4 regions of the Scytonema hankhaensis NUACC26 genome follow, and region 4 is predicted to be linked to each of the others. Evidence: predicted binding sites of a transcription regulator. Region 4 holds the regulator's gene; each other region holds the start of a gene.
The links. The regulator NtcA, encoded in region 4, controls nitrogen genes in cyanobacteria. The targets are predictions, from matches to a motif close to TNTGTANNNNNNNNTACANA.

Region 1 (3,139 bases), on a different contig from region 4:
CAGGTATTCTTTGCCTATCGCTAGTCTTATCTTTTCTATTTCCTAACCTCAGTAGAGTTCTTCCAGGAATGGTACTGCTTTCACCTTTAAGCGGTACTTTTTACTGGAAAAAAGCTAAAAAACTTGAGAAGGTTTCGTTGAAATTGGACCAGACCAACAATAACGAACACTTCTCAAGTAAAATCACTGTGGTAGCTCATCGAGACGAACTCATTGAGCTTCAACGGGCATTGAGTTTAAAAAATTGCCATGTAACTAAGTAGCCAAAAATGAGGATTATTTTGAGTAATTTGGGGTGAATCGGACTTAACCGCACCCCAAATTTACATTGTTGCTCATTTGAGCGCTCCCGAGCGGGGTATTGTTTGCCTTGACACTGCTTAAGAGCTTGTGAATAGGTTTTGGTGTTGCACTGTGTGACGCAGCCATGTTCCTAACCCGACGCTTGAAGCTGGCTAACTTCATTAAGTCATGACTCTTAAGCGGACCCAAACCCGGAACGGTGAGACCAGCGTACATGAGGTGGGTTTCCCACGCCCAGGCGACTGGCTATCCCGTTGGGGTAACTTTGAAACTAGTTCAAGGTTGAGTCATGGTGGAGTCAGTAAGTCGAATTGCTCCGATTTACTCTGGATTACTCCAGTTCACTTACTCCTCAGCCGTAGCTATACATCTAAGAGCGATCCTTCAAGAACGAGAGATGGACTTATAACAACCTTATAAAAAAAGAACTTAAAAGAGGGTATAAACGTTTTCTGTGTCAAGCATTCTCCCTGCATACTGTTGGGAGAAATTACATAGCTCGTAAAGAGCACAATCTATGGTTTGCTGCAATCGATAAACGTTCATCTTCCTCTCTTAATCCGCTCTTGCACGCAGAATCAACTCTTTAGACAAACAGATAGTTTGATTGGAGTTGATTGTTCAAATTAGACTTGCTCCTCACTGGCAAATGAGCCATATCCTTAAAAAAACATGAAACTTTTGAATATACCCAGCATTTTTGCCAGTTAATGGTTGTCATGAGTCCAACACAAATTCTATGATAGCCATTGATGGTTCAGCGACTGGCAACAGCTACTGGTTCTTGTCCCTGAGAAGGTTCTAACGTTCTCAGGCTGGGAAATAAGAAATGGTTTTCTTCAACGTATTGAGCACCAAACAGACCTTTCTCAGCCCAGAAGTAACGGTCTGTAGTGTGTTCGTTTCGCTTCACGAGTAGCAACGCAGGTGGCAAGATCCCCTCAGCTTGAATAAACCTTCTTGCTGCTGTCACAGGTTTCTCTTCGCCGCTTTCGATGCTATATTGAGGCACGTGTTCCAGAATTCGTCGTCCTTCTTGACGACGACGGCTCTTCCTTTTTCTTCTCCTTGCCAACCTTCTTTCCTCCTCTTGAAAGCTATAGATTATTGTAGTGATAGCTACAAAATCCGTCGTAATTATAAAAGTTCTAGTTCAAAATTTCAAGAGTTGTTAACCTTTTGATACAAGAAAGATAATTTCGCTAGTAGCAGAAAATATACACTCAGTAAAAAGTGTACCTCTTTGGAACGAGCTAGGATAGATTGGATTGAGTTAAGCTTTGTTAATAAAGAGTTTTTTTCAGTACCGTTTGTTACCTTTGCCACTATCCACTGTACGGGCGCAAGGTCTTGCGCCCCTACCCCCGCACCCCTACCCCCCAACCAAAGTAATGTCAACGTCTACCAGTTCTGAGTTTGTTGCTCTATGTCGAGAGCAAATGGCACTGCTAGCCCAAGGGTTAGGAGCATCATTGAGTGTCGTTTATTTAACACAAGAATTGGTAGAGGCTTCAACGACACAAGAGGCAAAGCTAATTCCTGTAGTGTTTTATCCAGAGACAGCAGTGGAAAGACAACAAGATAATGCTTTCGTCTTACCTATGTCTATTTCCATCCCCGATAGGGTTTCTTATAATTCAGCTTTGACTGTTATAGAAAGAATTCCCAATTCTTCTAAAGGCAATGGCCGAAAATTGGGAGAAGCCCAAAAAAATCAGAAGTTATTGAAAGCGGCAGAAGAATTTCCAGCAACCACACGAGAAAATGCAACAACTGAGGCTACAGAGTCCCATTCCTCAGAAGAATATTTTGTAGGCGGCGATCGAATTGTCTTGCCACTGATTAATCAGGATATGATGTTAGGTCTACTAGTGACAGTTAGGGAAGATCGGGAATGGAATGAGCACGAAAGAAGAGAAATCGATCGCATCGCTCAAACACTATCGCTCGCTTGTGTTATAGATAGACAAAGAGCATGGTTGGAGGAGCAGTTACACCAACACCAAATTCTGCAAGAAAAGCAGCAAGATTTGCTAGATAATTTACTCCACCAACTACGCAATCCATTGACTGCATTGCGAACCTTTGGCAAACTGCTTCTCAAGCGATTGCGTCCGGGCGATGTCAACCAAGATGTGGCAAACAGTATAGTGCGAGAGAGCGATCGCCTTAAAGAATTGTTACAAAAATTTGACGAAGTTATAGATTTAACAGCAGAAGATTTAAGACCAGTGGCATTACCGGGAAAAGAAGTGTATGTCGAAGCCAACGTGCAAAAAGAGCCAAAAGCCCCACTGCTGCTTCCCGGTACGGGAGAGAAAGAAATCGACTGTTCGATAGAGAGTATTTTAGAACCATTATTAGTTTCTGCCAGTGCAATTGCTCAAGAAAGAAATTTACAATTGGTAGTAGAAATTCCTCCTCGGTTACCTTTTGTGCGTGTTAACCGCAAGTCACTCGAAGAAGTCTTAAGCAATATTATCGATAATGCCTTGAAGTACACTCCTTCAGGTGGCAAGATTTTAATCCAAGCAGGGCAAGAGAAACCATCATTCCAAGGAATTGCCGTTAGCGATACGGGACCTGGTATTCCCTCCCAAGATTTAGAACATTTAGGTGAAAGATATTATCGAGGAGTACAAGCCCAGACACAAATTCCTGGGACGGGATTGGGATTATCGATTGCCAAACAACTCATAGAACAAATGCAGGGCGAAATCCAAGTTTTCAGCCCTGCGTTAAACTCCGCTATTACATCCCTTGATACACGTGGAACTACTGTTATTGTTTGGTTACCAGTGACCAGTGACCAGTGACCAGTGACCAGTGACCAGTG
Region 2 (3,139 bases), on a different contig from region 4:
AGTATCGTTACTTGGATTTGCGACGCGATCGCATGGCAAACAACTTACAATTACGACATCAAGTTGTCAAAGCCATTCGTCGTTACTTAGAAGATGTGGAAGGTTTTGTAGAAATCGAAACTCCCGTATTGACTCGTTCTACACCTGAAGGTGCGCGGGATTATCTCGTACCGAGTCGGGCTAACCCTGGTGAATGGTTTGCTTTACCACAATCACCTCAACTTTTTAAACAATTATTAATGGTATCTGGATTTGACAGATACTATCAAATTGCTCGTTGCTTCCGAGATGAAGACTTGCGTGCTGACAGACAACCGGAATTTACTCAGTTGGATATGGAAATGAGCTTCATGTCCCATGAGGAAATTATCGAACTCAATGAAAAGTTAGTTTGTCACATCTTCGAAACGGTTAAAAATTTTGAGGTACAACGTCCTTTCCCACGTCTGACGTATGCAGAGGCGATGGAACGTTACGGTAGTGACAAACCAGATACGCGATACGGTTTAGAACTTGTAAATGTCTCTGATATTTTGAAAGGCTGTGGTTTTAAAGTTTTTAAGGACGCTGTAGCCAATGGTGGAGTCGTGAAAATTCTGCCGATTCCCAACGGAGATATTATCTCAAATGTGCGAATTAAACCGGGCGGGGATGTTTTTAAAGAAGCAGCTGATGCAGGTGCTCAAGGTTTAGCTTACATTCGAGTCCGAGAAGATGGTGACATCGACACGATCAACGCCATCAAAACTAACCTCACTGAAGAACAAAAACAGGAAATTTTACGTCGTACAAATGCAAAACCCGGTCATTTATTACTATTTGGTGCGGGGGATACTGCCACTGTCAACAAAACCCTAGACAGATTGAGACAAGTTGTTGCTAAAGAATTTGGACTGATAAATCCAGAGAAAATTAACTTACTTTGGATAACAGAATTTCCGATGTTTGAATGGAATGCTGATGAAAAACGTCTAGAAGCGTTACATCACCCATTCACCGCACCCAATCCAGAAGATATTAGCGATTTAAAAACTGCACGAGCACAAGCATACGACTTGGTGTTAAATGGTTTTGAAATTGGTGGTGGTAGCTTGCGGATTTACCAACGCGAAGTGCAGGAGCAAGTTTTTGAGGCAGTTGGACTTTCTCCAGAAGAAGCCCACAATAAATTTGGTTTTCTCTTGGATGCTTTTGAATATGGGACTCCACCTCATGGTGGAATTGCTTACGGTTTAGATCGCTTGGTGATGTTACTTTCTCAAGAAGAATCTATTCGCGATGTGATTGCTTTTCCAAAAACTCAACAAGCACGTTGCTTGTTAACAGATGCACCTTCAACAGTGGATGCAAAGCAGCTTAAAGAGTTGCACGTTGCTTCAACTTTCAAGCCTAAATCATAAGCGTTAAAACACGAAAACCCGCCAAGGCGGGTTAACACACAACAAAACTATGAACTAAAACAATAAAACTTTATTTTTAACTGAAATAGTTCATTTCAGCTTCCAATTGGCGAACTAAACTTTCATCGCCTTTTTCTCTGGCGACTTTCAAGCGATGTTCTAGAGTTCTTCTAATATTTAGTCTGTGGGTTTCCCGTGCCTGTTTCACGGATTCTAATCGATTTCTGCCCATTTTAACAATTTGCCTCTTGAATTTATTCATATAAATGTCTTACTTTCCTAACATAGCAAATATTTCGTAACTTTTGCTACAGAAAAAATAAACTTAATATATATTATTATGCGGCAATATCTTGCTGTGGAAGCTTTACAACCCCATGCTTACCTTGCTGACTGATTTTGGAACCCGTGATGTTTACGTTGGGGTGATGAAGGGAGCGATCGCCCAAATCAACCCAAAACTGACAGTAGTAGACTTGACACATGAGGTTCCACCGCAAGACGTTGCGGTTGCTAGGTTCTGCTTGATGGATGCTTACCTCTATTTTCCGATTGGTACAGTGCATCTAGCTGTTGTCGATCCAGGTGTGGGTAGTACGCGACGAGCGATCGCCGTAGAATTTGCTAGGGGTTACTTGGTGGGACCTGATAACGGTATATTTAGTGGGGTTTTGAGTGAAAATCCGGCGCTTGCAGCAGTGGAACTGACAAACCCCAAGTATTGGAGGACTCCTCAACCTAGCAGCACTTTCCACGGAAGGGACATTTTTGCACCCGTTGCAGCTTATCTTTCTAGTGGTGTTTCTCTCAAACAGTTGGGTGTCTCTATCGATGTGACATCTCTGGTACAGTTGGAGATTGCTGAATGTACGACGACAGAAACTGGTATAGTTGGCAACGTTCAATATATCGATCGCTTTGGTAATTTGGTGACGAATATTCCAGGATGCGATGTGTTGGGTAAAAGCTGGAGTGTGGAAGTTGCGGGAGTTACTATTCCCTACTGTGGAACTTATAGCGATGTTAAAATTGGTGAGGCGATCGCTCTGATTGGCAGTCACGGTTGGGTGGAAGTTGCGGTTAACAATGGGAGTGCGCGATCGCAGTTGCAGATGGAGTTGGGGGATCGGGTTGTCATTTATTTTGAATGAGGAATGGAACCTCACCCTTCACGCGGATGCACGCGGATAGAATAGGGTTGGAAGGATAATATTTATTTTTGGATTTTGATTGCTATGGCTCAGCAAATTTTATCTGCACCGGAAGTTTATCAAGGTCAATTTGGGGAGTTTACGATTACTCAAAGCGATCGCAAGGGTGTTATTGTTTACCGTACAGGGCTTATGGTGGCTGCACTTAGCTTTGCTACGGGTACTGCTTTGGTTTTGTTTAACCAGAATCCAGAAATTTTCTCGGTGCTTACACTTTTATATGCTTGTTTTAGTATAGCTTTGGGTGTTAGTTTACTCACGATTCATATCTATATGGCAGTGCTGCACCGACTGTTGCAAGTTTTTTGGGTAATTGGCAGTGTAAGTGCAATAGTGTTGGCGTTGTATAGTAGCGAACCATTAGCTATGACTGTTTATACTCAACCTCTGACTTTACTAGGGATAGGATTTACTTTTGCAGCGTTGACTGGGATCTATTTTAAAGAAGCATTTTGTTTCAATCGCTTTGAGACTAAACTTCTTACACCCATAGTTCCTTTGCTTTTGCTAGGACATTTAGTTGGAGTG
Region 3 (3,139 bases), on a different contig from region 4:
GAGTGCCAATCGAAAAGCACCACCACGAAGTTGCTACTGGCGGTCAGTGCGAATTGGGTTTCCGTTTTGGAAAGTTGATTGAAGCCGCCGATTGGTTGTTGACTTATAAGTACGTCATCAAGAACGTTGCCAAGAAATACGGTAAAACTGTTACCTTCATGCCTAAGCCAGTCTTCCAAGACAACGGATCTGGTATGCACACCCACCAATCCATTTGGAAAGATGGTCAACCTCTGTTTGCTGGAGACAAGTATGCTGGCTTGAGTGAGATGGCGCTGCACTACATCGGCGGTATTCTCAAACACGCACCTGCATTACTCGCAATCACTAACCCCACCACCAACTCTTACAAGCGCTTAGTACCTGGTTATGAAGCACCTGTAAACTTGGCTTACTCTCAAGGTAACCGTTCTGCTTCTATTCGGATTCCATTATCTGGTACTAACCCCAAAGCTAAGCGCTTGGAGTTCCGCTGTCCTGATGCGACTTCTAACCCATATCTAGCATTTGCTGCTATGTTATGCGCTGGGATAGATGGTATCAAGAATAAGATTGACCCCGGTCAACCTTTGGATAAAAATATTTACGAACTTTCTCCTGAAGAATTGGCGAAAGTTCCTTCAACTCCGGGTTCTCTCGAACTCGCGTTGGAAGCCCTAGAGAACGACCATGCGTTCTTAACTGAACCTGGTGTATTCACTGAAGACTTTGTTGAAACTTGGATTTCCTACAAGTTGGATAATGAAGTGAACCCAATGCGCTTACGTCCTCATCCCTACGAATTTTCTCTCTATTACGATGTTTAATTTTTAGGGACTCGTACAAGATACTGAGATAGGTTCCCGACTTCTTCAATAAGTCGGGAATCTAATCCGCATACAGCCACCCGCTAATGGGTGGTTTTTTTTATTGGGCATTGGGAATTGGGCATTGGGAATTGGGCATTGGGCATTTGCTCCCCTTGTCTTCCTGATTCCCAATCCCTAGTCCCCAATCCCTAACTCATTGACGCATTGCTGCGATCGTAAGTCATGCGAGCAGAGGGGTCAATTTTGCCTTGGGTTGGATTCCAATAGTGGGAAACTTCTCCGGGAAGACCTAGTTCTTCGCCTGCACGACCTAGCATGGATTGTTGACGATTCTTAATTAACTGATAGTGACGCATCATAAGAGCGCGTGCTCTTTCTTGTGTAGACATACCTATTTCCTCCTTAGTGGTTTTTTTATAAATGTCAATATTGCCTGACATATTTCCTTAGTTTTAAGATAGCACGCATTCTGTATCTAAAGTTACGGAATCTCTTATCTTAATAAAATTTAATAATTTGACAGAGAAACACTCTTCTGACAGCCGTTTTCAGGTCAATAAATTGCGCTGTTAATGGTGTACGCGCAAGTTTGAAATACTCCCAGGGAGTGCTCTTATGATTACCTATAGGTGTAGGTGGGGCTATGCCGCACGTTCGCGCTTTGTAAGGCATAGCCCTACCTACAAAAATCGGTAATTTTAAAGCCCAAAGGGAGTAGCTTACGAATCTAAAGTTTGAGCTGATGCTTTACTCCACCCTAGCCCAGACATTGGAAAGGGGAGGGAGTAAATTTTCTGTCTCCCTCCAATCCATCGGTGGGTATAGTATCATTTGCATCTTTCTCAAGAATGAACTTTCTAGGCTGCAAACTCTTCTTCAGATTTATGAGAAACAAGTTACAAATAGTTAAAATATATAAAGATATATTCTAAAAGCCTAATTAAAGGGAATCCTTATGTCCGACACTTTAACCAAGCTGACCTATCAAGCTTTTCAGCAAGGCAAAAGTTATTTTGGTATAACTCACAAAATTTTAAGTACCCGCCTCATGCAGTTCATCTCCCCTAGAGAGAGAACATCTCAGCCTATTCCCACTGAGATTTTACTGAAACTTCAACAAAGGCTAAATAATTTGCAGGAAGTTGATTGGGAGGATGCGGAACTAGGTGTATATCCTAAAAGTTTTTTGTTCGATAACCCTTGGGAAGACTTTTTCCGGTACTATCCTCTGATATGGCTCGATATGCCTGAAATTTGGGATAGGGCGAACCAAAAGAGATACCAAGATTTTGCCCCAGAAGTGGACATTGACGGTTATCCCAGCTACTACGCCCAAAACTTCCATCACCAAACCAATGGCTACTTGAGCGATTTATCAGCCAATTTATATGACTTACAAGTAGAAATTCTCTTTCAAGGTTCAGCAGATGCTATGCGACGGCGCATTCTTGCTCCCCTTAAGAAAAGTTTGGAAGTTTTTAAAGATTTAACTCCTCGTCAAGTCCGCGTGCTAGACGTAGCTTGTGGGACTGGTCGCACTTTAAGAATGATTCGAGCCACACTGCCTCAAGCATCTCTGTTTGGTACAGATTTGTCACCAGCATATCTGCGTAAGGCTAACGATCTTTTGTCTGAAATACCAGGAGAATTACCTCAGCTATTGCAGGCAAATGCGGAAGAGTTACCTTATATAGATAACTATTTCCATGCGGTCACTTCTGTTTTTCTCTTTCATGAATTACCTGCAACAGCCCGTCAAAGGGTTATTGAAGAATGTTTTAGAGTCACAAAGCCCGGAGGCGTTTTTATAATTTGTGACTCAATTCAAATGAGCGATTCCCCAGAAATGGAACCATTGATGGAAAATTTCCATGAAACTTTCCATGAACCTTACTACAAGCATTACATGACCGACGACTTGGTAGGACGATTGGAAAAAGCGGGTTTTGTGAATATTGAGATGCAAGTTCACTTCATGAGCAAATATTTGATTGCTCGAAAAGCCGCTTAAATATTTCCAATAGCTTTTTGTTGACATCGGGTGGTAGATTGAGCCACCCTTTTTTTCATGATAATTACGAACACCAACCTATATGAATTTGAACAAAGAATGTGATAGAGAGTTGGTCTAAATCAAGTCTAGACATAACTTTCTCAATCCAAAATCTAAAATGGTGTAATTTAGCCTAAGCGAGATCTCTCCCGTACAACTAAAAAGTTGCAATAGGATTTTTCTGCGTATTTGAAGAGCTTTCAATACTTGCAATACAAAGCAGCAATCTTACTTCTTGAAGCAATAATTCACTGCTAGCGTAGTATATAAACTAACT
Region 4 (3,139 bases):
GATTCCCTTTGAGCAATGACTTTTTCTCGTTCTGCAATCGCTTGGTTGCGTTCTTGAATCAGGCGATCTAAGTCATTGATTTTTTTGTCTCGCTGTTCGATGACCTCTTGTCGGTTAGCCAATTCGCGATCGCGCTTGTCAATTGCTTCTTGAGCTTGGGCGATGGCTCTTTTTGCCTCAGCAAACAATTTTTGCCGCCCTATCTTCAGTTTTTCTACTTCTGCCAGGAGCTTTTTTTTCTCAACATCAACGTTTTTCAGTTCTGCTACAGTTTGTTTGTAGCGTGTAACAACTCGATCGAGTTGGGTTTCGGTATTTTGAAGTTGAGCTTGAATTTGAGCTTGTTGGCTCAGAGTGCGGCTGAGTTGTTCTGTCGTGCTATTCAGTTGATTTTGCGTGGCTTGTTGTTTTGTATTTGCCTCCTTTAAGGACTCATTGGTTTTTTGCAAGCGTTCTTCTTTCTCTTGTTGTTCTTTTCTAGCTTGCTCGAGTTCTTTCCGGGTAATATCCAGTTGTTGAGTTGTGGATTCAAGACTTTCGCGCTTGCGTCGAAGGTCTTTTTGTATGTCCTCTAACTCAAACACTCCTTTGCGTAACCCTTCGTCAGCAGCAAATAAAATTGCCAGAGTTGATGCCGAGACTAAAGTTCCTGTCAAAATAGTGACTAGTACTGCCGTGTTTTTGGGACGTAGGTTGAACAGTGAGAGCCGCGCTTTGCCAACTCGGGTGCCAATCCGGTCTCCCACTGTGGCGATCGCGCCTCCCAAGATTAATATTGCCAATATCAGGATGTACCCGGTGGTCATCTTTTAGCTACCGACGAAATCCTTCCAGATACAGCCTACTACTTCAAGCCATCATCTGTGGAGAAATTAGAGGAAAGTGCTGAGTTCTGAAGCATTTGTTTTGTTATCTTCCTCATTCTACACTGTCGAAAGGCAGAGGGCAGAAGAGAAAAGGAGGCGTGCCTTCTGCCTTCTAACTTCTGCCTTCTGCCTTTTAGGTAAATTGCCGACTTAAAGTAACGGGCTTGTGGACAGTAATCTTTTTCTTATGAATGGAAATCATCTTTTTCTCGCGCAAGTCACCTAGTAGCCTAGTAACGGTAACGCGAGTCGAACCAATTGCTTCCGCTATTGCCTGATGGGATAGCTTCAAGTCAATTGTGATTCCATCAGCACAAGGAACGCCAAAATCACGACAGAGAATTAATAAAAAACTCACCAATCGCGAACCCATATCTCGGTGAGCTAGCGTTTCAATCATCATCTCTGTTTGTAAAATTCGCGAAGACAGTCCGCGCAGCATTAACATCGACAATTCTGGGTTTTCCTTGAGTGCTTGCTCCACCTGTTCGATTGGAGCTGATAGTAATTCAACAGGTGTAAAAGCCACTGCATGGTAAAACCTATCTGATTTGTTTCCCGTTAGCAAGGACAAAACGCCAAAAACACTATTTTCCCGAAGTAGCGCTACGGTTATTTCTTCTCCTGCCTCGTACACCCTGGAGAGTTTAACGGCACCTTTCAATAAGAAATAAACTCGTTCGGCAGGATCGCCGGGGAAAAAGATGGTTTTATTGCGTTCAAACGTCTCTACAACAGGAGGAAACGCTCCTGTTGCCATCTGACGAAAAACATTTGCTAGGGCCTTATCTTGTGTCATCATCTCCCTTCCCCTACCCAATGCCGGAAAAAATAAAACTAATTCCCTAAGAATACACCTGAAAAATCAAGAACACATTGTCAACCTTTCTGTTCTTTCCTATACTTATCCTCTGGTGCTCATAGTTAATTGTTCATCATGATACATAATTTTTCCTGTTTAGATCTAGTACTTTTTAATAGTTGATTACAAAAGTTTTTACAAAACAGTTTTTTAGCAAAAAACCGAAGATATATTGAGATTCCCCGAAGCTTCCAGTAACAATTTTCTGGTAGCTAACAGGTACCCGGAGCATGATATTTACTAATACTGCTCAAAACTCCAGACAACTAGCGTCAGATTCTAGTATGCTCAAGCAAGAAAGTTCTCATTAAGAATTAATATGCTTGACCTGACAGGAAAAAAAGCTATTGTAACAGGAATTGCAAACAACCGCTCCATCGCTTGGGGGATCGCCCAACAACTGCATAAAGCAGGAGCCGATCTGGGAATCACTTACTTACCAGATGAAAAAGGCAAAATGGAAAAGAAAGTTGCAGAACTGGTAGAATCCCTCAACCCCAGCTTGTTTCTTCCTTGTGATGTCCAAAACGACGAGCAGGTTAAGTCAACCTTTGAAGAAATCCAGCAAAAATGGGGTAAGCTAGATATCCTCATTCATTGCCTCGCCTTTGCCAGTAAAGATGACTTGAGCGGAGACTTCAGCAAAACCTCTCGTTCTGGCTTTAAGTTGGCGATGGAGGTAAGTACTTACTCTCTAGTACAGCTAGCAGGGATCGCTAAACCATTGATGACTGAGGGAGGAAGTATTGTTACTCTCTCTTACCTGGGCGGTGTACGAGCAATTCCCAACTATAATGTCATGGGAGTTGCCAAAGCAGGATTAGAAGCTTGCGTGCGCTACCTTGCGGCTGAAATGGGTTCTGCCAATATTCGGGTAAACGCCATATCCGCAGGTCCCATTCGTACTCTCGCCTCTAGTGCGGTAGGAGGCATTTTGGACATGATTCACCATGTTGAGCAAGTCGCGCCATTAAAACGCACTGTCACGCAACTGGAAGTAGGCAATGCAGCCGCTTTTTTGTGTAGCGACTTGTCTAGCGGAATTACCGGACAAGTCCTGTACGTCGATGCAGGATACGAAATCATGGGTATGTAAAAAACAGTGAACAGTGAACAGTGACCACCTGACCAGTGATTAGTCAATAGGATGGTTACCTTGATTGGTATAAAGCTACTTAATTGTGTATTTACCATTAGAGATTGGTTATTGGCAAATGGCTCTGACCCCTAACTGGATAATTGACGATTGGTGATTGGCGATTGAGGAAATGATTAACGCTCAATACCTCTCCGTTATTCACTGGTCAGGTGGTCACTGGTCAGGTGGTCACTGGTCAGGTGGTTACTGGTCAGGTGGTCACTGGTCATTGGTCAATGTTATTATTGAGAGTCAACTGGGTAACCTATAGAT

Region 1: a site for NtcA is predicted at 1,410-1,429, ahead of ACKTT2_RS31365 (DUF3155 domain-containing protein). Genes of this name have one in related genera too.
Region 2: a site for NtcA is predicted at 1,696-1,715, ahead of ACKTT2_RS19095 (SAM hydrolase/SAM-dependent halogenase family protein). Genes of this name have one in related genera too.
Region 3: a site for NtcA is predicted at 1,278-1,297, ahead of gifA (glutamine synthetase inactivation factor IF7A). Genes of this name have one in related genera too.

Annotation. Positions count from the first base shown of each region.
Region 1 is NZ_BAACAP010000222.1:77,380-80,518, reverse strand. Features, by position in the region: gene ACKTT2_RS31375 (cofactor assembly of complex C subunit B) at 1-263, shown strand, start outside; gene ACKTT2_RS31370 (hypothetical protein) at 472-723, shown strand; gene ACKTT2_RS31365 (DUF3155 domain-containing protein) at 1,061-1,378, opposite strand; gene ACKTT2_RS31360 (sensor histidine kinase) at 1,695-3,119, shown strand.
Region 2 is NZ_BAACAP010000188.1:7,080-10,218, reverse strand. Features, by position in the region: gene aspS (aspartate--tRNA ligase) at 1-1,400, shown strand, start outside; gene pirA (arginine synthesis PII-interacting regulator PirA) at 1,477-1,632, opposite strand; gene ACKTT2_RS19095 (SAM hydrolase/SAM-dependent halogenase family protein) at 1,778-2,551, shown strand; gene ACKTT2_RS19090 (DUF2301 domain-containing membrane protein) at 2,636-3,139, shown strand, end outside.
Region 3 is NZ_BAACAP010000236.1:97,624-100,762, forward strand. Features, by position in the region: gene glnA (type I glutamate--ammonia ligase) at 1-806, shown strand, start outside; gene gifA (glutamine synthetase inactivation factor IF7A) at 998-1,198, opposite strand; gene ACKTT2_RS38225 (class I SAM-dependent methyltransferase) at 1,765-2,820, shown strand.
Region 4 is NZ_BAACAP010000227.1:27,630-30,768, reverse strand. Features, by position in the region: gene ACKTT2_RS33355 (DUF3084 family protein) at 1-806, opposite strand, end outside; gene ntcA (global nitrogen regulator NtcA) at 1,000-1,668, opposite strand; gene fabI (enoyl-ACP reductase FabI) at 2,048-2,824, shown strand; gene ACKTT2_RS33340 (hypothetical protein) at 2,997-3,137, shown strand.